One region of the Methylophilus sp. E2MeOHC9 genome, then DNA from elsewhere that is predicted to be linked to it. Evidence: riboswitches for the same ligand, from Rfam matches in the RefSeq annotation. Region 1 holds a riboswitch; the other holds the start of a gene.
What was found. A riboswitch is a leader RNA that binds a small molecule or an ion and turns the genes downstream of it on or off. The one in region 1 is predicted to bind thiamine pyrophosphate.
Positions count from the first base shown of each region.

Region 1 (14,769 bases):
ACCAGCAGATCTGCCATGGTGTACCCAGTGAAAAAGAGCTGAAAAATGGCGATATCGTCAACCTGGATATCACTGTGATCAAAGATGGCTACCATGGCGATACTTCGCGTATGTTTATGGTGGGCACGCCCTCTCCGCAAGCCAAACGTTTATGCGACATCACCTACCAGGCCATGTGGCGCGGTATCGAAAAAGTAAAACCAGGCAACAGCCTGGGCGATGTCGGCTATGCGATCCAATCTTTCGCCGAGAAAAACGGCTACAGCGTTGTGCGTGAGTTTTGTGGCCATGGTATAGGCAAGAAATTCCATTGTGAACCGCAGGTGCTGCACTATGGCAAACCTGGCACTGGCGTGACGCTCAAACCAGGTATGATTTTCACCATTGAGCCTATGATCAATGCGGGTCGCCGCGATATCAAATTCATGTCTGATGGCTGGACGGTAGTGACCAAAGACCGCAGCCTGTCTGCACAATGGGAGCATACCATTGTCGTCACAGAGGATGGTTTTGAAATCATGACAGTTTCTGACGGCACTCCGCCACGCCCAACCCTGTAACCCCCACACGCCAATGCCAGTGATCGCCAAAGAACAACTCAAGCAGTGGCGTGAGTCGTTCCAACTGTCACAGCAGCAACTCGCCGCCGCCTACCTGGCAAAACCAAATGCCAAAGTCCTGCTACAGCAGAATACCCGTCACCTGGATCAGCTGTTACGTGATATCTGGTCTACGTTCCAGTTACCTGCCACAGTCAGCCTGATCGCGGTTGGTGGCTATGGCCGCGGCGATATGTTCCCCCATTCGGATATCGACCTGCTCATCCTGCTACCAGAGGATTGCCCTGCTGCGTTGCAGACAGAGATCGAGTCTCTGATAGGGGCATTGTGGGATATCGGCCTGAATATTGGCCATAGCGTGCGATCGCTGAGTGAGTGCCTGGCCGAGGCGCAGCTTGATGTCACTATCATGACCAATTTGCTGGAAGCGCGCTGGCTGACCGGTCATAAAGCCACTTTCAAAACGCTCATGCAATCGCTGCACGCGCAATTGGACAAACCACGCTTTTTTGCCGAAAAGTTACGCGAACAGCAAATCCGTCACGCCAAATTCCACGATACCGCCTACAACCTTGAACCGAATATCAAAGAAAGCCCGGGGGGCCTGCGCGATCTGCATATGATCTTATGGATCGCGCAAAGCCAGGAGCTGGGCAACGACTGGCAAGACCTGGTGCAGGTTGGCCTGCTCAACCATACGCAGGCACGACAACTTAAAAATCATGAGCGCTTACTGCAAAACCTGCGCATCCGGCTGCATTTGATGGCTAAACGGCGCGAAGACCGGCTGGTGTTCGACTTTCAGAATACGCTGGCTGAACAAATGGGTTACCAGACCACTTTGCAAAAACGCGCCAGCGAGCAATTGATGCAAGGGTTTTACCGTAGCGCCAAAGCCATCATCATCGAAAATGAAGTATTACTGAAATTGATGCATGCCCGGGTCAGCCCGCAAACAGAGCTTGCCACCGTCATTGATGAAGATTTCGTGTTATCCCAGGGCCTGCTCAGTGCACAAACGCCAGACCTGTTCCAACGCAAACCAGAAGCCATCTTGCGTTGTTTTCAGTTATTACAGCAACATCCTGCGATCGCAGGATTTAGCGCACCGCTGGTCAGGGCCTTGCAGGCAGCGCAACCATTAATCAATAATGCTTTCCGCCAGCAATCGGCCAATAAGGCACTGTTCCTGCAAATCTTGCAATCGCGTGAAGGCGTACACCGCAGTTTGCGCCGTATGAACCGTTACGGCATCCTGGGACGTTATATTCCCGTGTTTGGCCGTGTCATTGCGCAAATGCAGCATGACTTGTTCCATGTGTATACGGTTGATGAGCACACCATGAACGTCCTGCGCAACCTGCGCCGGTTTGCAAAACCTGAGCTGCGACATGAGTTTCCGCTCTGCAGCCAGCTATTTGCCGAATTCAGCCAACCGCACTTACTCTACCTGGCAGGTATTTTTCACGATATCGCCAAAGGCCGTGGCGGTGACCATTCGGTGCTTGGCACGATTGATGCCAAGCGTTTCTGCCAGAAGCATGGTTTGCCAAAAGCAGATAGTGACCTGGTCGCCTGGCTGGTAGAAGCGCACCTCAAGCTCTCCAGCACGGCACAGAAAAGTGATTTGTCTGACCCGGATGTAATTGAAAGCTTTGCAAAACTAGTGGGCTCTGAATACCGCCTGACTGCCTTGTATTTATTGACGGTCGCTGATATCCGCGGCACCAGCCCTAATGTGTGGAACGCCTGGAAAGCCAAACTGCTGGAAAGCCTGTTCCTGCAAACGCGGCGCGTATTGCAGCAGTCATTGAATACCGAAGCACAGCTAAGCCTGCGCAAGCAGGAAGTCTTGCAAAAACTCAGCAGTTTCAACCTGAAAGAAGACTCGGTACAGCCTTTGTGGCAGGCATTTGGTGAAAACTACTTCAACCGTTTTGACAGTGATGAGATTGCCTGGCAAAGCCGTTTACTGATCCCGCATATACGCACAGAAACCGCCATTGTACGTGCCCGCCTTAGCCCTAAAGGCGATGGGATCCAGGTGATGATTTACAGCCGTGACCAGAAAGAGATTTTTGCGCGCATCTGCCATTTCTTTGACAGCATGCAATACAACATCGTACAAGCCAGGATTTACACCACCACCCATGGCTATGCGCTGGATAACTTCATTGTGCTTGAACCTGATACGCATCAGATCAGCTATAACGGCTTACTGAAGCATATCGAGCAAGGCCTGACAGAACAATTATCCGGCACCACAGCGCTGCCTACGCCTATCCGGGGACGCGTCAGCAGGCAAGTCAAACATATGCCCTTGCCTACGCAAATCTTTATCCATCCGGCCAGCGCACATCACGATCAGCAGCAACAGCTACAGCAACTGGACGTGGTTGCCAACGACAGGCCGGGCTTGCTGGCAAGCATGGCGCTTGTGCTACTCAACCATGATGTAGCGCTGCACAATGCTAAAGTGAACACCCTGGGTAATCGCGTGGAAGATAGTTTCCTGATCTCAACCAGTGATGGCCAGCCTTTGAACGAAGCACAAATCAATGCGCTTAAATCCGCATTCAGTGAGCTTTAGCCGGCTTACAAAGTCAATCACCTGATGGCTAAAATGTAAGTTTTACCATGTTTACCTATCCGCAGCTCACATCCTCTGAACAAGCCAGTTTACCTACACTGATTGCCCAACCAAGTGCTATCCCGAATAAGTTTGCGGACAGCACGCACCGGCTTTTTTACTGCCAAACGACCGACGGTGAAATGGTGCTGAAAGTCTGTAATGAGTCGACCATAGCAAAATCCCCCTTCTGGTCAGGCGCAAACCATTTGTTTGCAGCGGACTTTCCAAATAGCTTGGGCAGTATCCATTTAACACACCATTTCTTGCAGGAAAATGGTGTGCTTCCTGTGCCTGATTTTGTCGCGGCAAGCGATCACCGCTTTATACTCACCCGCTTTCTGACGGGCAAGGATGTAGAACCAGAACATATCAGCGACCACTGGGTGATACAGCTAGCCGAACATATCGCGAAATTGCACCAATGTACTTACCCTCGCTGGGGCACGCTGCATGATCCGCAATTCACTGCGACAGACTGGGCCAGCCGTTTGCAAGAAACCCTTGCGCTTCTGGCCAGGCAGCACGATACGGTGATTGACGAAGCGTTACTCGCTGAAGTGTTAGCGCACGCGAAGAGTATCGAGGAAACTGAGTTTGTACCCATGATGCTGGACTTACGTTGGGATCAATTTCGCTATTCAGGCACCAATGACCTAGCGCTGATTGATCTTGATGCGTTTGTGATTGCGCCGCGTGCGCTGGACCTGGTGTTGCTGGAATATATATTAACGCCCGCGCAACTGGCGTTATTTAAACAGCTCTACATTCAAACGCATCCCTGGCCTGAACACACGGCACATACAGCCTGCTACCAGCTACTGCTGTTTTTGATGAATGTGCTGGGTGAAAATGATTTGGCAACATGGATGCAGCGCATATAAAGCGCAATGTCATTCGCCAAAGTGTTATTTACCTAGCTTGTTGCCGGTAAAGCTTCACCCAACTGATAAAGCCAACCACTGCCAGAATCGTATTCAACACAAATAAAGCCGCAGTTGCGTAATAGCCGGTCTGCACATATAAAATCGTAGCAGCGCCATCAATCACCGCCCAATATAGCCAGTTCTCCAACACTTTCCTGGCGATCAACCAGGTATTCATCACAGAAAACACCGTGGTATAGGCGTCTAACATAGGGCTTTGCGATTGCCCGGTTTTTTGCAAATAGGTACTCACTAAAGCACTCACAGCAACACCAACCGCGACAAACCCAACATGCCAGAGCCAAGGCCAGCGGCTAATCTGCAATATGTCTGTTTGCTTGCCGTGTTTATGCCACAGCCAAAAACCATAAATCGCCATGCCCATATAATAAAAATTCAGCAACGCCTGCATGGGAAGCTGGCCTTCCCAAAACAGTACGGTGTAAACCAGCGTGCTGAAAAAGGCAAATGGCCAACACCATTGTGACTCTTTTGACGCCAGCAAAATATAGGCAACGCCCATCAGTGCAGCGGCAATTTCCCAGGGGGACATTTGCTGGAATGCCGTCAGGATAGCCTGAAAATGATCTTGGTTCATGGTGAGGAAATACCGAAGAAGTGAACGAGTGTGTTGTTATACATCGACAACATCAGCCCTGTCTGTGCCAATAAACTTCATGACAAACACGCTGTGTGGTATCGCATTAAACACCGCTTCCATCTCCTCATCGAGGCAATCCATCACGGCCCGGTATTCGCCGAACACTTGCGTCGCCAGGCTATTACGCTTCACCACCAGATCTGGATTGGCTTCGAGTTTATTGATGAACGCCAGAATGGGTTCTACATAGCCTTCGGTTAAGGGGTACAAACTAATATCGACAGAAATACGCATACAAACTCCAATATGTATAAAATCAAAAAGGGCAATCACGCCCTCCCCTGTTTAATAATCGTAAGTGACCGTGATGCCAGCGATGCGAGGCTCAGCATACTGAACATACTTTTCATCTACAGCAAAGTTATTGGCCGGATTGTTAGCAAAGAAGAATCCGCGCGTAGCATAGTCTTTATCGAATAAGTTTCTCGCCCATACGCTGACTTTCCAATGTTTATCATACTTGTAATCAGCGCTAGCGTTTAACACAGCATAGCCGTTTGATTTAGCATTGTGGCTATCTGAAAAGTAGAAGCTATCTTTACCTTCCACATTGGCGCGTATTGTCCAGGCGTCATTCGCATAGAACTCAGAACCCAAATTAAAAGTATATCTGGGTGCATGGGCGACTTGGCGACCTTGCGCACTGTACGCAGTAGGATCCAGGTTTTGATAGCTATCAAATTTCGCATCCAGCAAACCCAGTGAACCCATGATGCGGAATTGATCCGTCAAGCACCAATCCAGGCTGGCTTCCACACCTTGGTGTGTCGCTCTGGCAGCGTTGTCATAGAATTCAATAAAATTGCCAGTGCCCGCTATCTGCGCAGAGCTATGTGTTTGCGCATCCAGGCGTTTTGCATAAAAAGCCGCCAGATTGGTGATCAAGGTGCCATCCAGCCAGCTCGATTTCAGTCCTGTTTCAAAGTTCCACATGTACTCGGTATTAAACTGTCGCTGGTTTTGCGGCAAATTGGCCTTGTTGTTGATGCCACCAGGTTTATAACCGCGCGTTAACGAGGTATACAGTAACTGATCGGCATTCGCCTGGTAATTCAGGCCCAATTTGGCGCCAAAAAGCACTTCGTCTAAACGCTTTTGCATACTGCTAGGGACTGAGCTAACGAATCCACGATCAGAATAGTCGGCCTTAAAATCCTCTACACGCAAACCTGATACCAGTGTTAGTTTGTCGGTTAAATGACTATCCAGTTGCCCAAACAAAGCCGTATTTTCTGTTTTGTACCTGCCTCTTAACTGTGTTAATTCGTCAGGCCCAAAACTTCTGTAATCGACACGTGACTTGAAATGCTCATCCTGCACAAAACGATACACACCAACCGTCCAGTCGGTGGAGCCATTAAAAATTCGGCCAGCTTTATCGGATAATGCACGTAGCTCAAACGAGTAATTATCGCGGTCCCGATTATGCTTCTCAAAGTCATTCTCTGTTCTCCAATCCCCATCAAAACTGTAGGTGGATGAAGAGTTTAAATAACTGGCTTCAGACTGGATAATGACTGCATCCGAGGCTTGCCAATTGGCTTTCACCGCAAAAGCGTTGGTGTTCTGAGTGTCTGCACCAGGCTGGTTGGCTCTGCTGCGTCTTGAGTTATCCAGGGTAAATGCGTCATAGCCGTTATCCACATTCACATGCATCAAAGTGAAGTCCAGGGTCAAATCCTCAGTCGCAAATAATTTGAATTTACTACGGAAGGTCAGCTCATCCTGCTTTTGCGTGTCGTCACGACCCAGGGTGTCGTTTTGCATATAGCCATCAGATTTGTGCGTGTAAATCGAGGCGCGCCCGAGTAACTGATCTTCGACGATAGTCCCGCCTACCGCCACCCCAAAATTACGCGTGTTATATTCACCCACACCGGCTTGCACACGCATTTTAAATTCTTTGGTGGGTTCGGCACTGCGCATGGTGATGGCGCCCGCAATGGCATTGGGACCAAACTTAGTGCCCTGAGGGCCCTGCAACACTTCTATCGCATCAATATCAAACAGGGTTGCAGCACCACCAAGGCGGCTAAAGTCGATGCCATCAATGATCAAACCAACGGATGGATTCACCGGATTATCATATTGGCTGAGTATTCCCATCCCGCGAATCTGGAAAAAGCGTCCTCGCGACGCCCCTGCTGACACATTGACATTCGGCGCCAGGTTCAAGACTTCTTCCAGATGCTGCGCACCACGTGACTCTATGGTTTCTTTGTCAATTTCGGTCAGGCTGACAGCAGTTTTCTGCGCGGTGCTGGGGCGAAAATCTGCACTCACCACCACATCGGGCAGTTTCACTGCCTCGTCGTCCTCTGCGGCAAACGCCTGCGCGGTCAGTAAAAGCCCAATCAGGGACAGCGGTTTTGTAATCGGTTTCAAGGTAATCCTTTCTATTAAGACACATAAAAAGGACAGGGGGAGAGTGACAATGACGTGAGTAGATTTGTTGATAGGACAACAAATCAAAAACATTTGCGTTGTAGATGCTCTGCCTGTCCCTACGCCAGCATTATCTGGGTCAGGTTCATTGGGTTCCTCACTTGCGCGAGATCTCAGGCGTTAGCCACCCCAAGGCGTTTGATTTTTCAATCAGGGTGAGATTGTAGGTTGATATTGATTACATTGCTAGAGAGTGATGCTTATTACGTTTAAATCGTATGCGTATTTTCAAAGTTTAATGATTTAAACAAGCCTGGCACCAAAAAGAAAAAACCCTGCGATGCAGGGTTTTTTTATTGAATACTTGCTACAACAATCGATTAGAAATGTTTGTAGTGTTTTTTCAATTGCTTAACGACTTCCCACTGGGATTTCAGGCCTTTTGGAAACTCAACATAGTCACCAGCTTTGATAGTCACTGTGTCGCCACCTTGTGGAGTCACTTTGAATTCGCCTTCTAATACATAGGCTTTTTCAGTCATAGTGAAATCCAAAGGGAATTTTGAAGGAGCGCAATCCCAGGTATTCCAGCTTTTTACGCCCAGGTCATTCAATTTTTCTTCAGATGGATTGTGGTCGATGATGATTTGAGTCATGACAATTCCTTAATAAATTAAAGTGATTATAAAAACTTTAAATAGAAATGCCGCAATCATGCGGCATCTTGGTAACTGGCGGAAGAGGTGAGATTCGAACTCACGGAGGGCGTGAACCCTCGACAGTTTTCAAGACTGTAGCATTAAACCGCTCTGCCACTCTTCCGGAAGGCAGGATTATAGCAAAATATCAGTCATCTGGAAGCGTTATTCCAGGAAAAAGTACATCATTAAAGCCAAATTTTGTCATATCGCGGATACGCATGGGGTAAAGGATGCCAAATAAGTGGTCACATTCATGCTGCACCACCCGTGCATGAAAGCCGTTGGCAGTGCGATCAATAACGTTGCCTTGCGGGTCAAAGCCACGATAATGCAGGGTTTGATAGCGTGGCACCACGCCGCGCATGCCGGGAACAGACAGGCACCCTTCCCAGCCATCTTCTTCTTCGTTATCTATCGGCGTCAATTCAGGATTGATCAATATGGTAAAAGGGACTTCTTCGGCATCCGGGTAACGCGGGTTCTTGCCAACGCCAAACATCACCACCTGCAAACTCACTCCTATTTGAGGCGCGGCGATACCGGCACCATTCATTTCAGTCATGGTGTCATGCATGTCCTGGATCAAGGCATGCAATTCAGGCGTATCAAACTGGGTGACTTTTTCTGCGACTTGATACAGTACAGGGTCGCCCATTCTCAGCACGGGTTTAATGGCCACAATCAGGCTCCATCAAAAACAATAAAATGGTTAAACGGTTGCGCATTGATGGTCAGATAAACATTGCGCAATAATACAACGCACTTTGTCCATGGTTTGCTGCAACAAAGGCATGACCTGTTCAAAATGGATGGCTTGTGCGCTGTCGCCACGGCCTGCCGCAAAATTGGCTACCGGGCAGATGGCGGCATAAGCCACGCCCAGCTCTCTTGCCAGCACGGCTTCTGGCATGCCTGTCATGCCAACGACGGTGGCACCATCCCGCTCATAGCGGTCGATTTCCGCGGCTGTCTCCAGTCTTGGCCCTTGCACGCAGGCATAAATGCCGCCCTCCACCAAATGACAACCGGCATCTGCTGATGCTTTCAGGCAACGCTCGCGCATGGTTTGCGAATAAGGCAGGGTGAAGTCAATGTGCCTCACTGGTAGCTCTACGCCGTCGTGATAGGTGTTATCGCGGCCATAGGTGTAATCCAGAATCTGGTGCGGCAATACGATATCGCCTGGGATCAGGCTATTGCTGATGCCGCCCACGGTTGCCACTGCCAGCAAATCGGTCACGCCCACCGAATGCAGTGCCCAGATATTGGCCCGGTAATTGACCGCATGCGGCGGTATGGTGTGGCCGCCGCCATGACGCGCGAGAAACACCACTTCTTTGCCATTGATTTCGCCGAAGACCAAAGGTTGCGAAGGCTTGCCGTACGGCGTGCGCACAATCAGGCGTTTTGATATATTCAGATTGGTGAGCTCTGTCAGCCCGGTGCCCCCAATAATGCCTAACATCCTATCCTCTCCAACATTCAGTTTTCTTTACCGCAGGTTAATGTGCAAGGCGTAAGCGTATCACGGATTTATGGCATACTTAAGCCATGCAAGCCATTTCCAAGCCCGTGACGACACCGGCCAGTGTGACCCTGGCACACACACATTATGAAAACTTTCCGGTCGCTTCCGTGCTGCTACCCGCCCATTTGCGTTACGCAGTGAGCGTGATTTACCAGTTTGCGCGCGAAGCGGATGATATTGCCGACGAAGGCGACGCCAGCGAAACCCAGCGTTTGCAGGCACTGCAAGTTTACGAAGATGAGTTGTTACTGATCCAGGCTTATATCCAGGCAGAGCGCCCGTTATTCAAAACACTGCAACAAGTGGTCAGCAGCCACAAGCTGGAAGTGCAATCGCTGCTGGATTTAATCAGCGCGTTTAAGCAGGATGTCGTCAAAACCCGCTATGCCGATTTTGCTGAACTGCTGGATTATTGCCGTCGCTCAGCCAACCCGGTCGGCAGGCTGATGTTGCAACTGTACGTTGCGGATACGCCGCAGCATAGGGATTGGTCCGACCAGATTTGCACAGCTTTACAGCTGATTAATTTTTACCAGGACATCGCCATAGACCTGCAAAAACATGGGCAAACCGGGCGTATTTACTTATGCCAGGACGAAATGCGAGCCGCTGGTATCACAGAACAGGATTTACGTGACCAGCGACTGGATAGCGCCTGGCAGGCATTCTTTTTGTACAATGTAGCCCGCGCCGAGCAATTACTGCTCGCGGGTAAGCCGCTAGGCCGCCAACTGACTGGCCGTATCGGCTTCGAACTGCGCATGATAGTCGCCGGTGGCGAACGAATCATTTATAAATTAAAGCGTTGCCGTGGCGATATCTACCATCACCGACCAACACTGAATGCTTTTGATTGGCCGATTATTTTGCTGAAAGCCCTGTTTAAACAATGACCCCGCAACAATACTGCCAGCAGAAAACCAAACAAAGCGGTTCCAGCTTTACCCTGAGTTTTTTGTTCTTGCCCAAACATAAGCGCGAAGCCATGACGGCACTGTATGCGTTTTGCCGTGAAGTGGATGATGTGGTCGATGAATGTACTGATTACCAGATCGCACAAACCAAATTGCAGTGGTGGAAACAGGAGATACATCGCTTGTTCCATGAAGTGCCGCAGCATCCGGTCACCAAAGCGCTAAAACCTGTGGTTGTAACGTTTGCTCTGCAGGAGGCGCACTTCGTCGAAATCATCGATGGCATGCAGATGGATACCCAATACAACCGCTATGCCGATTTTGAGCAACTGGCATTGTATTGTTACCGCGTCGCCAGTGTGGTCGGCCTGCTCTCGGCGCAGATTTTTGGCTATCGTGATCAATCCACGTTAGCTTATGCGCATGACTTGGGCATGGCTTTCCAGCTCACCAACATCATCCGCGATATTGGCGAAGATGCCAGGCGCGGCAGGATATACATCCCGATTGATGAACTGGAAAAAGCAGGCGTCACTGAACAGCAGATACTGCAAAGCCAGGCATCGGCACAGACACAAGCTTTGTTACTCAAACAAATTGAGCGTGCAGAAATGTTTTATGACAAAGCCATGAGCCAATTGCCGCAAACTGATATCAAAACGCAATTGCCCGGCCTGATGATGGCAGCCATTTATCGCGCTTTACTACAGGAAATCCGGCAAGACCCGAATCTGGTGCTTAGCCACAAAGTCATACTGCCGCCTTTCAGGAAACTGAAACTGGCCCTGGGCGTATGGTTCAAGCGCCGCTAGCTCACTGGCATGCATAAGCACACACCGCGCAATGTCGCCATCGTTGGTGCCGGGCTGGCCGGGCTATCGGCCGCACATACATTGTTGCGCGAGGGGCAGCAGGTAACGCTATTTGAAGCGGCACCACAAGCCGGTGGCCGTGCGCGTGGCGTGCCGCATGCAGAAGCCATGCTGGATAATGGCCAGCATATCTTTATCGGGGCTTATCGCGCCACGCTCGCATTATTACGTGAAGCGGGCCTGGATCCTGCGCAGATATTCACCCGATTGCCGTTGGCGTTGCATATGCATCACGGCGCAGATCGTATGTCTCTCGTCACCCCCACCTGCTTGCCTGCACCGCTACATTTATTGTGGGCATTGCTCACCGCGCGTGGACTGAGTTTCACCAGCAAGTGGCGGGCCATACGCTGGATGTTGCAGTTAAAACAATCCGCATACACATTAACGCAAGACACCACCGTGGCGAGCCTGTTAACACAAGGCCAGCAGACAGAAACGGTGATCAGGATGTTATGGGAGCCTTTGTGCCTGGCCGCATTAAACACACCGATCCAAAGCGCCAGCGCCCAGATTTTCTTAAATGTGCTGCGTGACAGTTTTCAGCAACAACGGTCTGACAGTGATTTTTTGATTTTAAAATCCGACTTATCCAGCAGCCTGATCACGCCTTTATTAGCATCCATCACTGCATCAGGTTGCAAAGTGTTTCTACGTACGTCTGTGCTCGCAGCCAGGCGTGAAGGCTCGCAATGCGTGCTCGAAACCGCCCAAGGCGTGCAAGACTTTGACGATATCATCCTCGCCGCAGGCCCGCATCAACTTAAAACGATTACCAGCGACATTCCCCTGCCGGCATTTGACTACCAGCCGATTACAACAGTGTATCTGCAATACCCGCCCACAACCAAGCTGCCATTGCCGATGATGGGCTTATGTCATGGATTTGCGCAATGGGTATTTGACCGTGGTGTATGCTGTGATCAGCCAGGATTACTGGCGGTTGTGATCAGTGCGCATGGCGTATTAAGTAGCGATAAAGACACTCTGGTACAACAATGTATAAAGGAGTTAAATCAGGCATTAGCGGGCTATGGCATGCACCTCGCACAGCCGGCCTGGACACAAATCATCACCGAGAAACGTGCGACTTTTAGTTGCACGCCTGATCTAGCGCGTCCCCAGACCATGACGACACAACCACACATCTACCTGGCAGGCGACTATATTGCAGGCCGTTACCCTGCCACCATTGAAGGTGCCATTATGAGCGGGATGGCAGCTGCCGAAACGTTACTCGCTAACGCCTGACCTTTTTTATATCACCCCAAGCGTTCAGGATTCCTTGCAGGCAACCACCACATGGTTCCTCGCGGGCATATAGATCCCATCCCCGCTGTCCGGGTAGGTTTCCCTGAAAGTCAGATGCTTATCTACTTCGTAACCATGTGAGCACAGCTCACTGGCTTTTACTTTACATTGCTCCACTGTCGTATTGAATTCACTACAGGTCAGTTTGTAACCAGCCTTGCCATTACTGGTTGTTTGCGGTGTTGGCTGCATGCTTGCGCAAGCGGTTAACAGCAAGGGAATTAATATGAGTGTTTTTTTCATTTTTAGGCTCCTGTTCCGTTTTTTTATTCACCGTCATATTCTTGTCATATGCGTGTGGTAATCCACACTGATTATGGCAAGCAAGTTTCATGAATAGTTGCATGAACTTTTTGTGAAAAAACAGAGCAAACATATCTTGCGTAGCCTTATAAATACAGGCGAGCAATGTGTATCAGCAATGCTACACATTGCTACAAAACCCTGCCCTATGTAACTGACCCTGTTGATCGAATTGCTTATACTGCAACTGCTGGATCAACACATAGCCATCACAAACAACCGGGCTAATAAAAAGCAGGATTTTTTGAATGAGAGGCAGTTGCCCGTGAATGCCCGCGGGCACAGTGAAAGACTTCAAGCATGAAGGCTAAGCAATACGCGACGCGCAGCAAATATCAGTACCGCTTCCCTGTGGCTGTTCACCCTCTTCTGAACAACCACCACTCAAGGCAACGATGCCACTCCCTGACATCGTTGCCATTTTTTTATCCACGCAACAAATCGATAGCTTGTTCCAGGCGGTCGATCGCATCAATATGCAAGCCAGGTACGCCACCCTTAGGCGCATTGGCTTTGGGAATAATGGCATGGGTGAAGCCCAGCTTGGCCGCTTCTTTTAAACGCTCTTGCCCGCGTTGTACTGGCCGCACTTCTCCCGCTAACCCGACTTCGCCAAACACAATCAATTTGTTGAGTAATGGCTTATTTTTAAAGGATGAAACAATAGACAGCAGCACTGCCAGATCCACAGCCGGCTCGCTGATCTTCACGCCACCGACTGCATTGATAAATACATCCTGATCAAAACAGGCGACACCGGCATGACGATGCAACACTGCCAGCAACATCGCCAGGCGGTTCTGCTCCAGCCCCACACACAGTCGCTTGGGGTTTGGAGCATGGGAGGTGTCAACTAATGCCTGTATTTCAACCAATAATGGACGCGTGCCCTCTTGAGTCACCGTGATGCATGACCCTGGAACAGGGGTGTCGTGATGAGACAAAAACAAGGCTGACGGATTACTGACTTCGCGCAAGCCTTTTTCAGTCATGGCAAACACGCCCAACTCATTGACAGCACCGAAGCGGTTTTTAAAGGCGCGGATCAACCGAAAACTCGAATTCTGGTCACCTTCAAAATAGAGCACGCTATCGACAATATGCTCCAGCACGCGCGGACCGGCCAGTGAACCTTCTTTGGTGACATGGCCGACCAGTATCATGCTGATACCCAATTGTTTGGCGATACGCGTCAATTGCGCGCTACATTCACGCACTTGCGCCACCGAACCGGGTGCTGACTGCAACGCTTCGGAATAGACGGTCTGGATAGAATCAATGATCACTAGGTCAGGCTGGTGCTGCTGTAATACCTGGCTGATTTTTTCCAGATTGATCTCAGCCAGCACATCCACTTGGCTGGCATCCAGCCCCAGCCGCTTTGCACGCATGGCGATCTGCTGCGCAGACTCTTCGCCGCTGATATAAAACGATTTCAGATTCTGCGACACCTTGCACACTGTTTGCAATAACAGCGTAGATTTACCAATCCCTGGGTCCCCGCCAATCAATACTACCCCACCTGCCACCAGGCCACCGCCCAGCACACGGTCAAACTCGGCAATACCGGTTTGCTGACGCGAGACATCCTGTGCCTCAACCTCGGCCAGTTTTTGCAACTGTGCCGTCGGTGCCAAACTGGCAAAGCGGCTCTGGCTAGCCACTTCTGGCACACTTTCCACCAGGGTATTCCAGGCGTGGCAGCTTGGGCACTGGCCTTGCCACTTGGGCTCTGAGGCACCGCACTCGGTACAGGTATATTGTGTTTTAGCTTTAGCCATGAAAACCTTAATGATGCTTATTGGGTAAGGCTATTATTTGTTAATCAATCACGTGCATAGGCACACGTGCAGTCACTGCACATAGCAATTCATAACCTATGGTGCCACTGGCTTGTGCGACTGCATCTACAGGCACCAGATTCCCCCATAGCTCTACACTAGCGCCGATATTTGCTGCTGGAATATCGGTAATATCTA
Region 1 is NZ_CP196024.1:1,933,265-1,948,033, reverse strand. Features, by position in the region: gene map (type I methionyl aminopeptidase) at 1-560, shown strand, start outside; gene ACSSVF_RS09470 ([protein-PII] uridylyltransferase) at 574-3,150, shown strand; gene ACSSVF_RS09465 (phosphotransferase) at 3,198-4,073, shown strand; gene pnuC (nicotinamide riboside transporter PnuC) at 4,102-4,713, opposite strand; gene ACSSVF_RS09455 (YkoF family thiamine/hydroxymethylpyrimidine-binding protein) at 4,750-5,010, opposite strand; gene ACSSVF_RS09450 (TonB-dependent receptor) at 5,062-7,161, opposite strand; TPP riboswitch at 7,260-7,363, opposite strand; gene ACSSVF_RS09445 (cupin domain-containing protein) at 7,542-7,817, opposite strand; tRNA gene ACSSVF_RS09440 (tRNA-Ser) at 7,894-7,983, opposite strand; gene def (peptide deformylase) at 8,008-8,541, opposite strand; gene ACSSVF_RS09430 (S-methyl-5'-thioinosine phosphorylase) at 8,572-9,327, opposite strand; gene hpnC (squalene synthase HpnC) at 9,414-10,283, shown strand; gene hpnD (presqualene diphosphate synthase HpnD) at 10,280-11,116, shown strand; gene hpnE (hydroxysqualene dehydroxylase HpnE) at 11,126-12,427, shown strand; gene ACSSVF_RS09410 (hypothetical protein) at 12,452-12,730, opposite strand; gene radA (DNA repair protein RadA) at 13,216-14,571, opposite strand; gene alr (alanine racemase) at 14,612-14,769, opposite strand, start outside.

Region 2 (14,769 bases), 940 kb from region 1:
GGAAGCTCGGGTCTGCACTCCAGCCCAACGCAATCGGCATCATGCCTGCCGCCATTGCAATGGTCGTCATCACAATTGGCCTTGCCCGTTTATGGCAACCATCAATAATCGCGTCAAAGCGGCTGATTTTGGATTGCTTGCGCGCCATGATGGTGTATTCCACCAGCAAAATCGAGTTTTTCGTCACCACGCCCATCAGCATCAACAGGCCAATCACGCTAGGCATGGAGAAGCTGTTATGCGTCACCAGCAGCGCAAAAAATGCGCCGCCCAGCGATAACGGCAAGGCACCAAGGATGGTAATCGGTTGCAGAAAGTCGCCGAACAGCAACACCAGCACCACATAAATGCACATGATGCCTATGATCATGGCGCCGCCAAAACTGCTGAACAATTCGTTCATGCGCTTGGCATCGCCGGCTTCAAGCTGTTTCACGCTTGGTGGCAGATTCTGCATGGCGGAAAGTTGCTGCACGTCACGCATGACTTCACCGATCTGGCGCTTATTCAACTCGATATCAAAGGTGACGTTGCGCATGCGGTCCATGCGGTCTATCTGCTGCGGCCCGCTGCCCATGCGTACCGTAGCGACGGTTTCCAGGCTCACACTGCCGTTGCGGGCTGGCACTCTTAACTGCGCGATTTCCTGCAGGCTGCTGCGTACACTAGGCCCCAGCCGCACACGGATAGGCACCTGGCGCTGTGGCAAGTTGAGTTTAGGCATGCTGTTAGAGAAGTCGCCTGAAGTCGCGACACGGATCACCTGCGCAATTGCTTCTACAGTGACGCCAAGTTCGGCCGCTTTATCCACATCGGGGATAATCTGCACTTCTGGCCGCTGCAGGCTGGCGCTGGAGGTGATGTTACCCAGGCCGTTGATGCCTCTTAATTGCTGACCCACTTGCTGGCTGGCACTGAGCAAGGCCACCGGATCATCACTGGCCAGCGTGACTTGCAAGCGCTCTCCAGATTCGCCTGAGCCAACCGAAATGCGTGCACCCGGCAGGCTTTTCAGTCGCTCCCGCAAATCCGCTTCGATCTCCGATTGCTTCTGTTTGCGGTCACTGCGCTCGGTCAGGCTGATGATCAGGCTACCTTTACGCACATCGGTGGTACTTTCAGCCGCGTGCGGGCCGCCACCGCCAGTGCTGGCTGCGCCGGCGGCACTAAACACGGCTTTTACCTCAGGGTGCTGTTTAACGATATGCTCAGCCTGCTCCACCAGATGGCGCGTTTGTGCCAGTGGCGTGCCGGGTTGCAGCTCAATATTGACTTTGGTCTGGCTACTGTCAGAAGAAGGCACAAAACCTTTGGGCAGCAATGGCATCAGGCTCATGGAACCAACAATAAACAACACAAAACCTAGCACTACGGTTTTACGGTGGCCCAGACACCAGGTCACCCAGCGCAGATAAGCACGCATGGTGCCTGAGGTTTGCTCTTCTTTGACCGGATGCGGCTTGAGCAGGTAGGCTGACATCATGGGCGTTAGCAAACGCGCCACGATCAGTGAGCAGGTAATGGCAATCGCTGCAGTGATGCCAAATTGCTTGAAAAACTTACCGGGGATACCGCTCATAAACGCAGTTGGCAGGAAGATCGCCACCAGCGTAAACGTTGTGGCGATCACGGCAAAGCCAATTTCGTCAGCGGCTTCCATGGCGGCCTGGTAAGGCGTTTTGCCCATACGCAGATGACGCACAATATTCTCGATTTCTACGATGGCATCATCCACCAGTATCCCGACTACCAGCGCCAGCGCCAGCAGGGTCAGCAGGTTGAGTGAAAAGCCGAAATACTGCATAAAGGCAAAGGTGGGAATCATAGACAGCGGCAACGCCACCGAAGCGATGATGGTCGCCCGCCAGTCGCGCAGAAACCACCAGACCACCAGTACTGCCAGCAACGCGCCTTCGTACAATAACTGCATGGAGCCGTTGTAGTTATCCTCCACCGGCTTGACCATATTGAAGGCTTCGACGATTTTGACCTGCGGGTGCAATTGCTCGAACTTCGCCAACGCCTCGCGCACGTGCTTGGCGACAGTGACTTCACTGGTACCTTTGCTGCGCGTGATTTCAAAGCGGATCACCTCTTTGCCATCATAGCTCGCATAGGTACTGCGCTCGGCATAGGTGTCCAGCACCTTAGCCACTTGTGACAACTTGATATGGCGCCCGTCGCCTAGCGGGATATCGAGGTTACGTACTTCATCGGCACTATGCAGCGCGCCCAGGGTGCGTACTGACTGGATATTGTCGCCAATGTCGCCGCGTCCGCCTGAAGCATCTTGCTGCACACGCTTGAGTTGTGCCGAGACATCGCTGACATTGACGTCCAGCCCTGACATCAGCGTCGGGTCCAGATTGACCTGTACTTCGCGGTCTACGCCACCGGTGCGGGTGATCTTACCCACGCCAGTCACTGACAGCATGGCCTTGCTGATCTCGTTATCGACAAACCAGGACAGCTCGCCCTCGTCCATATTATCTGCCGACACCACATAGGTGAGGATAGCGCTACCAGTGGTGGTTAGCTTGGAGACGGTGGGCGTGGTGACCGCAGCCGGTAGTTCCGAGCGAGCACTGTCTACCGCATTGCGCACCAGGTTGAGTGCTTCTTCACTGTTGGTATCAATGGTGAATTGCACGCTGATGCTGACGCCGCCATCGGTGATGACGCTGGACATATGCTCAATGCCGCCTATGGTGGCAATTTTATCCTCAAGCTTGCGCGCAACCTCGGTTTCCAGTTGCGGGGGTGCCGCGCCTTCCAGCGTCGCGCTGACCATAATCACCGGCAGTTCGATGTCGGGGAAGTTTTGTTTGCCTAACTGGTTCAGGGATCTGACACCCAGAAACGTCAGCACGACAAACAGCAGGATTGCCGGCACCGGATTACGGATAGACCACGCCGAAAAATTCATAATGCTTAAGCTCCGGCTTTAGTCGCGGTGACTACTTTGACTGTGTCGCCATCATTCAGGAAGGCACCACCGCTCAGCACCAGCCGGGTGCCGGCTTCTATGCCACTCAGTACTTCGATCTGCTGCTCCAGCGTGCGGCCTGTCTGCACTTTGCGCTGGATAATTTTACTCATGCCCTCGGCGTTGCTTGCGCCCAGCACAAACACATAGGCAAAACCATCCCTGTAAGTCACGGCACTGAGCGGAATCGCCAGGCCGCGCTGTTGCCCAATATCGATCTTGCCCTGCACATACATGCCGGGTTTCGCACTATTTTTGGGGATATCCACATACACCAGCGCATTGCGGGTGTTGCTATCCACCACCGGCGAAATCAGGCGCACTTTACCGGCCACGACTTTACCACCAGGCAAATTCAGGCTCACAGTTTGACCGGTGTGCAAGGCAGCCTGCTGGTCAGAATTGACTTCACCCCGCCACTCGATACGGCCCTGACGGATCAGTTTGAATAACTCAGTGCCGGATGACACGACATTCCCCAGATTGGCTGACCGTTCAGAAACCACACCGTCATCAGGCGCGACGACCTTGGTCTGGCGAATACGGATTCTCTGGTTTTCCAGCTCCGCTTCAGACAAGGCAAGATTGGCCCTCGCAGTTTGCAGCGCAATCACATACTCATTAATTTTCTGCGCGGATAAAGCACCGCTGTCCTTGATCTCATTGGCGCGGTCGGCATTGCTTTTGGCTTCAGCCAGGCCTGCCTTGTCTTTTTCCACTGTCGCCAGCTGCTTTTGCAAGTCTGCTTTTACCGTTTCATCTGCCAGCAACACTAAAGGCTGGCCTTTGCTCACCTGCGCACCGACCTCTACCAGCACCTGCTGGATACGCAAACCGGAGATTTCAGCGCTGACCAGCGCCTCCTGCCATGGGTAAATACTGCCATTCATTACCAGCGTCATCGGCCACTGCACATTGCCCGGGCTGGTCGCTTCTACACTCAAGGTGGCTTTACTAGCTTCGGCGTCACCAGTGGCAGTTGGACGATTGCCGCGTTTTTCTGCCAATTCTGCTTTATGCAGCGGGTGTTGAATAAACCATAAACTCACTCCGACCAATACGGCTGCAATGATCAGGAATTTTGCTTTTTTTGAGAGTCCTCTCGCCATGTTTATTTACCCTTTTCTATCGTTTTATTACTTTGTACAGCCTGCTTATTTTGAGTCGCCTGCTGCTGCAATTCATACCAATCGCCACCAAAGGCTTTATAGAGTGCGATCCACTGTAAAACCCGGTTCTTTTGCTGGGTGACTACATTCAACTCGGCATTGATCTTTTGGCGACGCGCATCTTCCAGTGACAGCAAATCGATACCGCCAGATTTCCAGTTCAGTTCAGCCGCCTGGAAATAGCGCGCATATTGTTGTGCACTCGCCTGTTCGGATTGTGAGCGCCGGTTGGCACTGTCCAGATTGACCAACGCCTGCTCCACTTCCTTGAGCGCTTTGCGCACATCTTGTTTGTAAGTCGCCATCAGGCTGTCAAAATTGGCGCGGGATTCAGCTAAATCCGCGCGTAAAGTACCACCATCAAAAATAGGCAATTTTATTGACGGCCCGTAAGACCATGAATCGGTACGCGTGACTGCGCCACCAAAACTGGTGCGGCGATACCCTATTGAGCCACTCAATGTCAGGCTAGGATAAAGCTGGGCCTTGGCTACGCCGACATTGGCGCTGGCTTCGGCCAGGTTGCGCTCATCAATCGCCAGGTCTGGCCTGCGGGTGAGCAGGTTTGCCGGTAGCGCGTTCACTTCAAACATGGCAGGTTGCGGCACGCCTTTACGCTTGGCCAGCAACGTGCGTAATTCTGTTTCCGGCAGGTTAGTCAGCTCGACGATGGCTTTCACCAAACCATCGCATTCTGCCTGCTGGCCATCCAGTGTAGACTCACTGGCATGAGTGGCTGCCTCTGCCAGCGCCAGGTCAGACGGGGCAGTGAAGCCAGCTTTGGCTGAAATGCCTGTCAAACGTGCGGTTTCCTTACGCGAGTTAAACGCGCCTTGCAAAGCATCGACTGAAGCCTGGCATGCACGATAATTCACATAGTTATTGGCGACTTCCGCCGCCACCGTCAGGCGTGCATCATGCCAGGCGATTTTCTTTGCTTCCAGCTGGGCTTTGGCTGCCTGTTTGGTGGCCTTGATCTTGCCAAACAAATCGACTTCCCAGCTCGCATCCAGTGATATCGAGTCAATTTCAATGGTGGTGGCCGGAAACGCGCCGCCGCCACCGCCACCTTTGCTGCGGTTCATGCTGCCAGTGCTGGTTAAATCAGGAATACCCTGTGCCCGTGCCGAAAGCACATTCGCGCGTGCGGTGCGGATATTGGCCAGTGCGATTTCCAGTGAAGGGCTTTCTTTTTGCGCCTGTGCCAATAGCTGGTCCAGTACCGAATCTTTGAATTGCGCCCACCAGTTGGTCAATGAACCCAGGTTGCCATTGTGTGGTAACGGTGCCTGCCATTGTTCAACCGTCACCGGGGTTGGGCGGATATATTCGTCTATCACCGAACAGCCTGTCAGAGGCAGTATCAGTAGCCAGTGCCAATGTTTACTTAACTGCATTGGTTGGCTCCATTCCCTGTAATCCGTGCAAAAATAAATTCACCACAAATGCGAGATGCGCCTCGGCATCCCAGTCCGGCTCCAGCACACCGAATAACGCTTTCAGACGCGGAGCGGCGATCAGCAACTCGCAATAAGACTCGGCCGCACGTTTGAAATCCTGTGCAGGCAATAGGTTTTTTGCCGCATAAAAACTGAAGATATCCGCCAGCATCTGATGGATACGCTCCGGTCCCACGGCTTTCATGGCGCGGGATAGCTCAGGCAAATGAGAGGCTTCGGCCACACCGATCTTAAAGAATGACAACATGCGCGGTTCCAGCACGCGCTTGAGCATAAAGCGACCTATCTCTGTGAGTACCTGGTGTAGCGTCTGGTTGGATAAATGATCGACTTGCACCATGGCAGAGACATCTTTTTCGACCATGTGTTTGATAGCCGCAATCAGCAAGGCATATTTATTTTCAAATCGCTCATAAATAGTCCGTGTAGACACACCGCAAGCAGCCGCAATGCGGCCTATGCTGGTTTGCGCCACACCTTCCAGCATGAATATTTCCAGCGCCTGTTCCAGCAACAGCGCATGTCTATCCTGCTCAGTGCCTGCTCTGGGGCGTCCGGCCTTAACTTTATGGGGAGAAATTTCCATGGTCGATGAAGATATCAAAGTCTGCATAAAATAAAAATAAAACGTTTCTTTTTCATTTTATGCCTAAAGCCAAAAGACGCAAGTGATTTCTTGTATCGAGCCCGATACGCGTATATCAGCTTGCATGCGCCAATTGACTTGTTTTACCAGCCTGGAGCGCATGTTTGCTATACTCGCCACACTTTCATACACAAGAGATATTCACGCATGGCGCTGAAATCCACCATTTATAAAATCGACCTCAATATTGCGGATATGGACAGGCATTATTACCAGCAGCACAACTTGACGCTGGCCAAACATCCTTCCGAAACAGACGAGCGCCTGATGGTCCGTTTGCTGGCATTCGTGCTTTACGCTGATGAGAACCTGCAATTTGGCAACGGTTTGAGCGATGACGACGAACCCGACCTGTGGCAAAAGGATTTAACCGGTGCGATTCAGCGCTGGATATGCGTAGGCCTGCCTGAAGAGCGCGACATCCGCAAAGCCTGTGGCAGATCAAAGCACGTGGTGCAGGTATTGTATGGCGGCAGGACGGCTGACATGTGGTGGGCGCAGAACAGCAAAGCCATGCTCAAGCTGGATAACGTCACCATCATCAACCTGCCTGACACAGAGCAACTAGCCGCCGCAGCGGCACGCGGCTTGTCTATCAGTTTCACCATACAGGATCAGCAGATACTGGTGAGCCACGAAGGTGGCAGTTTTGAGATTGAGGCCATCCGATTGAAAGACATTGAGTAGCCTGCACCAGCACGCATTAAAAAAGCCAGCAATCGCTGGCTTTTTTAGTTAGGGGATCAACATATGTTCGGCAGGCCAGACACCGCGGTAAGTCGCCTCCGGGTGTTTGGTGACCAGGTTTAAGCGGATTTCATTCAGCCTGCGTAATGGAACAGAGACCATCATCAGGATATTGCCTTGCTCAATCGCGTTTGAATACGATTTAATACGGTAACTGGGGGTTGCGGTTGCCACGGCCGCCGCCCAAACCGCACACAAAATGGCACCCAGGACCATGCAGTATGGAATCACGCTCAGCGACACTTCGCCAAACCACCAGGGCACCATATAGGCCAAAATACCACCCAGCAACCCGAATATGGCGCCAAACAAAAAGCCGCCCATGGCGCTGTATACGACATCAGATTTTTCCATTGCCTCTGCCTTGGGTAGATTGCCTAAAGACTGTGGCGGATGAGCATGGAAATGGATATCGTCCTCTTCAATGCTTTCCAGCAACAATTCATCCATCAATTTACGTGCACTTTTAATATCAGGCAAAACAAAATAGAGCATGCGTCTCATCACGTTCTCCTCATAAAGCACTTTAATCCGATAAAGTTTAGAAAAAATATATTTATTTAAATTCAATTCTTTACATCTTTCATCGCTAGCGCGTGCAAACCGCAATAAAAAAGCCAGCATTGCTGCTGGCTTTTAATCGGCACTACTACTCATTGAGGCACAGAAGTTTTACTACACTTTTTGATAAACCTCACTGCCTTTTTTGACGAATTCGATCGCTTTTTCCTGCATGCCTTTCTGTAGCGCCTCTTTTTCATCTACGCCCATTTTGTCAGCGTAATCGCGGACATCCTGCGTGATCTTCATAGAGCAGAAATGTGGGCCGCACATGGAGCAGAAATGTGCCTGTTTTGCGCCTTCCTGTGGCAAGGTTTCGTCATGGAATTCTTTGGCTTTCTCAGGATCCAGGCCAAGATTGAACTGGTCTTCCCATCGGAACTCGAAACGCGCCTTGGATAAAGCATTGTCACGAATCTGCGCGCCAGGATGGCCTTTAGCCAGATCGGCAGCATGGGCTGCGATCTTGTAGGTGATGATACCTACGCGCACGTCTTCCTTGTCCGGCAAGCCCAGATGCTCTTTCGGCGTCACATAACATAACATCGCACAGCCATACCAGCCGATCATGGCGGCGCCAATACCGGAAGTGATATGGTCATAACCAGGAGCGATATCTGTTGTTAACGGGCCCAGGGTGTAGAAAGGCGCTTCACCACAGTGCTCCAGTTGCAAGTCCATATTCTCTTTGATCAGGTGCATGGGTACGTGGCCAGGGCCTTCGATCATGCACTGTACATCGTGTTTCCAGGCAATTTGCGTCAGTTCACCCAGAGTCCTCAGCTCAGCAAACTGTGCTGCATCGTTAGCGTCGTAGATAGAGCCGGGGCGCAGGCCATCACCGAGTGAGAAGCTCACATCATATTGCTTCATGATCTGGCAAATGTCTTCAAAATGCTCATACAGGAAAGATTCTTTATGATGCGCCAGACACCATTTCGCCATGATGGAGCCACCACGTGACACGATGCCGGTCATGCGTTTGGCCGTCATCGGGATATACGCCAGGCGCACACCGGCGTGTATCGTAAAGTAATCCACCCCTTGCTCGGCCTGCTCGATCAGCGTGTCGCGGAAGATTTCCCAGGTCAGGTCTTCGGCTTTGCCGTTCACTTTTTCCAGCGCCTGGTAGATAGGCACGGTACCGATAGGCACCGGTGAATTGCGGATGATCCATTCCCGCGTTTCGTGGATGTTTTTACCGGTGGACAGATCCATCACAGTATCACCGCCCCAGCGTGTGCCCCACACCATTTTTTCCACTTCTTCAGAAATAGAAGAACCCAGTGCTGAGTTACCAATGTTGGCGTTGATCTTGACCAGGAAATTACGGCCAATGATCATAGGCTCGATTTCAGGGTGGTTGATGTTGGCAGGAATAATCGCACGGCCACGCGCCACTTCATCACGCACAAACTCTGGCGTAATGACTTGCGGAATGCTGGCGCCAAAATGCTGGCCAGGATGCTGGGTTTGCAGCAACTCGCTCATATTTTCGCGGCGCTGGTTTTCACGGATGGCAATGAACTCCATCTCCGGGGTGATGATACCCTGGCGCGCATAGTGCATCTGGCTCACGTTCTGGCCGGCCTTGGCCCGCAAAGGATTGCGGTGCAGGTTAAAACGCATCTCGGATAATGCCGGATCGACCAATCGCTGGTGACCGAACTCAGAAGTCGGGCCATCCAGCTGCTCTACATCACCACGTTCCATGATCCAAGTCGCGCGCAAAGCTGGCAAACCATTACGGATATCAATATCTATTGTTGGGTCAGTATAGGGGCCGGAAGTGTCATACACCACCACTGGCGGGTTGATATCACCGCCAAAGCTGGAAGGTGTATCACTCAGGGAAATTTCACGGAAAGGTACCTGAATATCAGGGCGGGAGCCTTGAACGTAAATTTTGCGCGATTTGGCAAACGGTTTGGTAGTAGCTTCGTCAACTTTGGCATCCGCGTTGACGAACTTGATATTTTTATCAATAGCGTTCATTAGGCATCCTTAAAATATAAAGACGTAAGGATGCGCACCTTTGCATTCCCTACGGCGGTATCAACCGCGTCAGGTTCGAAGGGTAACTCTCACTGTAAAATCTTCACTGAATGAAGGGTTTACAGACCCCTAGCAAGGGACGGATTGTGCGGGAAAACCACAGATAACGCAAGTTACTCGGTATTTGATCTGCCGCATATTGACAGACAGACAGATCTGTCTACAATCACGTTACCCACCTAATAAAAAATACGGGTTACCTTCAAATCAGAGCTCAGGAGAAAAACATGGAAGTCTTATTGATAGGCGCAGTTGCCTGTACCACCGCTTTAATTTTATCTGCATGGTTGATGACATTTGCCCGCTGGTTTCCCATCCCGGGGATAGATGGCGGATTTCTGATCGATTACAAAACCATGATCCGTGCCCACGTTGATTACGCCTTGATGGCACTGTTTCAACTGGGATTTTTTGCAGCATCCAGAGCAGCTGGCATTGAGCTGCATCACTTTGCCTGCGTCTGTGTCGCGATTGGCGGTTTTACTAACCCGACCATTTTCACAATTGCTGCGTTTGACACTGATTTCTGGAGCAAAATGAAATGGAAAGTATTTTCCGCCATCAGTTTTGTGCTGACCACTATCGGTTTTATGACGATCTGCTACCAGCTGATATGCCACGTGCTGTGTCATTGATCGGCTTAGCTGCCACGCAACCGTCTAATGAAACCCTGCATGCGCAGGGTTTTTTGTTTGCCAGACCCAACTAAATTACCCGGCCAAGCTATCAGTTAAACACCGAAATAGCCTTTTAAAACAGCATTGTTCTCAATATAAATTATTGCAAACGACAGCTAGAATATCGTTAGCAAGAATGATCAAACTTTTCTTTTTAAGGCACTGAGCGCATGGATTGGTACAGCATATTCTTTTTCAGGGAAGGGACTCCCACCGCCCTGCTCTATGGTACTTATAACCCATGGCTAGTCATCCTGTCTGCACTGGTGGCCATCGGTACCTCGGTGCTCGCGCTGCAATTAACACGTCTTTCGCAAAAGCAAACCTCCCTGGTTTCGCAAAAGTTTTCCATTATCGCCAGCTCCATTTCACTCGGGGCAGGCATCTGGGCCATGCACTTCATCGGCATGCTGGCCTACGAAATCTGTACCAAAGTCACTTACAACCCTGAAGTCACCATGATCTCTATGATGCCAGGCATTCTGGCGTCTTTTTATGCGCTCAACCTGATGACGGAGAACCAGCTTGATTATGGCAAGCTGATCAAAGGTGGCCTTTCGGTAGGCACCGGCATTGGCGCCATGCATTACACCGGCATGCTGGCCATGAGCATGGAGCCCGTGCTCAAATTTGACCTTGTTTGGGTACTAATTTCTGTAGTCGTCGTGGTCAGCCTGGCAACACTGGCATTATGGACAGGTATTTTCCTTAACCAGAAAGGCAAGCTACCGCCCAAAGTGAGCATCACATTGGGCGGTATATTGATGGGAAGCGCCATCACCGCCATGCATTACACCGGCATGGCATCGGCACGCTTTCTCGGGCAGGCGCAATCCGGCTTCAACCCCGAAGATAACCAATCCATCTCGCTGGCACTTGGCATCACGCTGGTGACGATACTGATAGGCATCATTGCAGCCGCAATCAATGTGCTGATCAGCTACCGACAGGCGCTTGCTAACATCAAGGCCAGCGAAACCCGTTTATCGACGATTTTAAATACCGCAGTGGATGGCATTGTTACCATCAATGCCAGCGGCCAGATCATCTCCTGCAACGAAGCCGTAGAGCGGTTATTCGACTGGCGCAAAAACGAGATGGAAGGCAACAATATTTCAATGTTGATGCCGGAACCGGACCGCTCCAACCATCTCTACTACCTTAAAAACTACCAGGCTGGTGGACAGGCACAAATTCTTGGCGAAGGCCGCGATCTTGAAGCCGTTAAAAAAGATGGCACGCAGTTTCCCATACGACTGGCGATTGGCGAGGTCAAACTGCCGGGCGAAAAACTGTTTGTCGGCTTTATTACCGACCTCTCCCAGCGCAAAGCGATTGAAAAAGCCATCCGCGAAAAAGATCAGCAGATTCGCTCCATGATGAGCAATATTCCGGGCGTGACTTTCCGCTGCAACCTGGATGAAAACTGGAGCATGCGCCTGATTAGTGATGCGGTGCTGGAATTGACCGGCTGGACAGTAGAAGACTTCCTGACCGGCAGCATTCATTTCTCGCAGCTGATTTATGCCGACGATGGACTGAGGATACAACCGATCGTCGAGGCTGCTGTCGCCCACCGCACCAACTATGCGATTGAATACCGGATTACAGACCGCAAAGGCAATGAAAAGTGGATCTCAGAATTCGCTTCCGCCATTTACAGCAATGATGGCGAGGCCGAAGCATTGGATGGCGTCATGCTGGACGTGACTGAATCCAAACAGAAAAATGCCGAGTTTGAGGGCATCGCCAATGCCATCAACAACTCCACCTGCATGGCTGAATTTACCATTGACGGCTTCGTGCTGACTGCTAACCAGAGCTTTCTGGACCTGCTCGGCTATGAACTGCCAGACATCCTGGGGCGACACCATTCCATCCTTTGCCCACCTGAATTCATCACTACTGATCGTTACCGGCAGAAGTGGGTATCCCTCAGAAAAGGTGAGTTTGTGCATGGCGAATTTTTGCGCCATGGCAAGAATGGCAAAAAAATCTGGATCCATGCCTCTTACAGCCCGATCCGCGACATGGATGGCAAAGTCATTAAAGTGCTGATGTTTATGATAGACATCAGCGAACGCAAACAAATGGAACAAGAGATGCTGCTGGCCAAGGATAAAGCGGAACAGGCAGCCAGTGCCAAAAGTACCTTCCTGGCCAATATGAGCCACGAGATCCGCACACCGATGAACTCCATTATCGGCTTTAGCGAGTTGCTGCTGGACACCGCCATGCAGCAGGAACAACGTAATTATTTATCCACCATCAGCCAGTCGGCCAAATCGCTATTGCATTTGCTGAATGACATTCTGGATAGTGCCAAGCTGGAAAAAGGCATGTTAGAGCTGGAAATACTGGATTTCTCCATGCGTGAACTGGTGGATAGCGTGATTTCTTCGTTGTGGCTGCAAGCGCGCAAAAAGCATCTGGAATTAAAGCTGACCCTGGCTCCGGAAACCGCCGGTTATTTCAAAGGCGCTGAACACCGTATCCGCCAGGTATTGACCAATTTACTGGGCAACGCAGTGAAATTCACTGAAACAGGCTATGTCGAGCTCAGGGTATACCCAACCGAAACTGGCGAGATCAAGTTTGACATGATCGATAGCGGCATAGGCATAGACGCAGACCGCCTGGAAAGCATATTCGACCCGTTCACCCAGGCAGATGCCACCATGAGCCGTCGTTTTGGCGGCACCGGTTTGGGCACCACCATCAGTAAACAATTGGTTGAACTGATGGGTGGCCGTATTACGGCGACCAGCCAGATTGGTCAAGGCAGCTGCTTCAGTGTGACCTTGCCGTTACAGGAAGGCATGCGCATAGAGCATGCCGTAGATGTCACTCAAATCGTCTTGCCATCCCTCAATATCCTAGCAGCAGACGACATTGAACAGAACCGCAAACTACTGAATATTATGCTGGAGAAACAAGGGCATAGAGTGACACTGGCCTCGAATGGGCAGGAAGTCATCGACGCCCTGCAAACCCGTTCTTTCGATATCATTTTAATGGATGTGCAGATGCCAGTGGTCGATGGCTTGACTGCCAGCTTGCGTATTCGCGAAATGGAACGCGAAGCGGGTTGGGATAGAACACCGATCATTGCATTGACCGCCAGTGTGCTTGAGCAGGATAGATTGGCTGCCAAACAGGCCGATATGGATGGTTTTAGCTCTAAGCCGATTGAATTACCTTTATTACTGGCCGAGATGCAGCGCGTATTGACTGGCTCAGTCGCATCGCAAGAAGATGTCGTGGCCGAACAGACGCTGGCGCAAAAAGAATTCGACCTGAATAAGGGCGTCAAGTTATGGGGCGACCAGCAAACTTACCTGATTGAAGTCGGTCAGTACTTGGAAGAAGCGCCGCGCCACATAGCAGCATTGCAAGCAGCCATACAGGCTAAAGATCATGCCGCATTCAGGATGATTGCGCACGCCAACAAAGGCGTGAGCGCCAATCTGGCACTGCCTAAAGTGCAGTCCATATACGATGCGCTGGAACATATTACTGAAGAGCGCTGGCAAGAATGCCCTGCGCTGGTCAAGCGCTTGCAAACCACCACTGAAGCCTTGCATCAAACGATTACTACATTACTCGACGCTGAACCTGAATCTGCTCAAACCGATGTGGCCACATCCGATATTGATGCCGAACAACTGCTGGCATGGTTACGAGAACTGCGTACGCTGGCAGCGATGGCCGAGCTGGATGATGCCCTGGCCAATCAACTGATTCAACATGCCCCGGCTGACTGGCGCCAGGCATTGCATACGGTATCCCAATGCCTGAATGACTTTGATTTTGAACAGGCAGTGATTCATATCGATACATTACTGGAGGCCCAAACCCAAGGGACGACTTCATGACGGATTACATCACCCAACAACCCAAGATCCTGATTGTCGACGATGAGCCGCTCAATCTGAAAGTCCTCAAGCAAGTGTTGCAGGATGACTATAGACTGAGTTTTGCCAAGAATGGCATGGATGCATTGGACCTGGTGAAAAAAGAAAGGCCAGGGCTGATCCTGCTCGATGTCATGATGCCGGGCATGACCGGGTTTGAAGTCTGTAGGCATTTAAAAAATGATCCGGAAACGCATACGATTCCAGTCATTTTTGTCACCGCGCTGGCGGATGAAGCCGATGAGTCAGAAGGCTTCAACGCGGGTGGCGTGGACTATATTAACAAACCCATTTCACCAGCATTAGTCCGTGCACGTGTGAAAACCCATCTGTCACTGGTGCATATCGACGAATTAAAAAACACGCACCTGGAATTGATACAGCGGCTCGGGCGTGCAGCCGAGTTTAAAGACAATGAAACCGGCATGCATGTGATACGCATGAGCCATGTCTCGGGCAGGATCGCCCTGGAAATGGGCCTGGATATAGGCTTTGCCGAGCAACTGGTGCATGCCGCGCCCATGCACGATATCGGCAAAATCGGCATTCCTGAC
Region 2 is NZ_CP196024.1:989,798-1,004,566, reverse strand. Features, by position in the region: gene ACSSVF_RS04780 (efflux RND transporter permease subunit) at 1-2,926, opposite strand, end outside; gene ACSSVF_RS04775 (efflux RND transporter periplasmic adaptor subunit) at 2,932-4,095, opposite strand; gene ACSSVF_RS04770 (efflux transporter outer membrane subunit) at 4,098-5,552, opposite strand; gene ACSSVF_RS04765 (TetR/AcrR family transcriptional regulator) at 5,539-6,201, opposite strand; gene ACSSVF_RS04760 (YaeQ family protein) at 6,409-6,948, shown strand; gene ACSSVF_RS04755 (hypothetical protein) at 6,997-7,512, opposite strand; gene thiC (phosphomethylpyrimidine synthase ThiC) at 7,684-9,564, opposite strand; TPP riboswitch at 9,593-9,705, opposite strand; gene ACSSVF_RS04745 (hypothetical protein) at 9,852-10,259, shown strand; gene ACSSVF_RS04740 (PAS domain S-box protein) at 10,472-14,176, shown strand; gene ACSSVF_RS04735 (HD domain-containing phosphohydrolase) at 14,173-14,769, shown strand, end outside.
Region 2: it holds a riboswitch for thiamine pyrophosphate, as region 1 does, so the genes downstream of both, thiC (phosphomethylpyrimidine synthase ThiC) here and ACSSVF_RS09450 (TonB-dependent receptor) in region 1, are expected to answer to the same signal.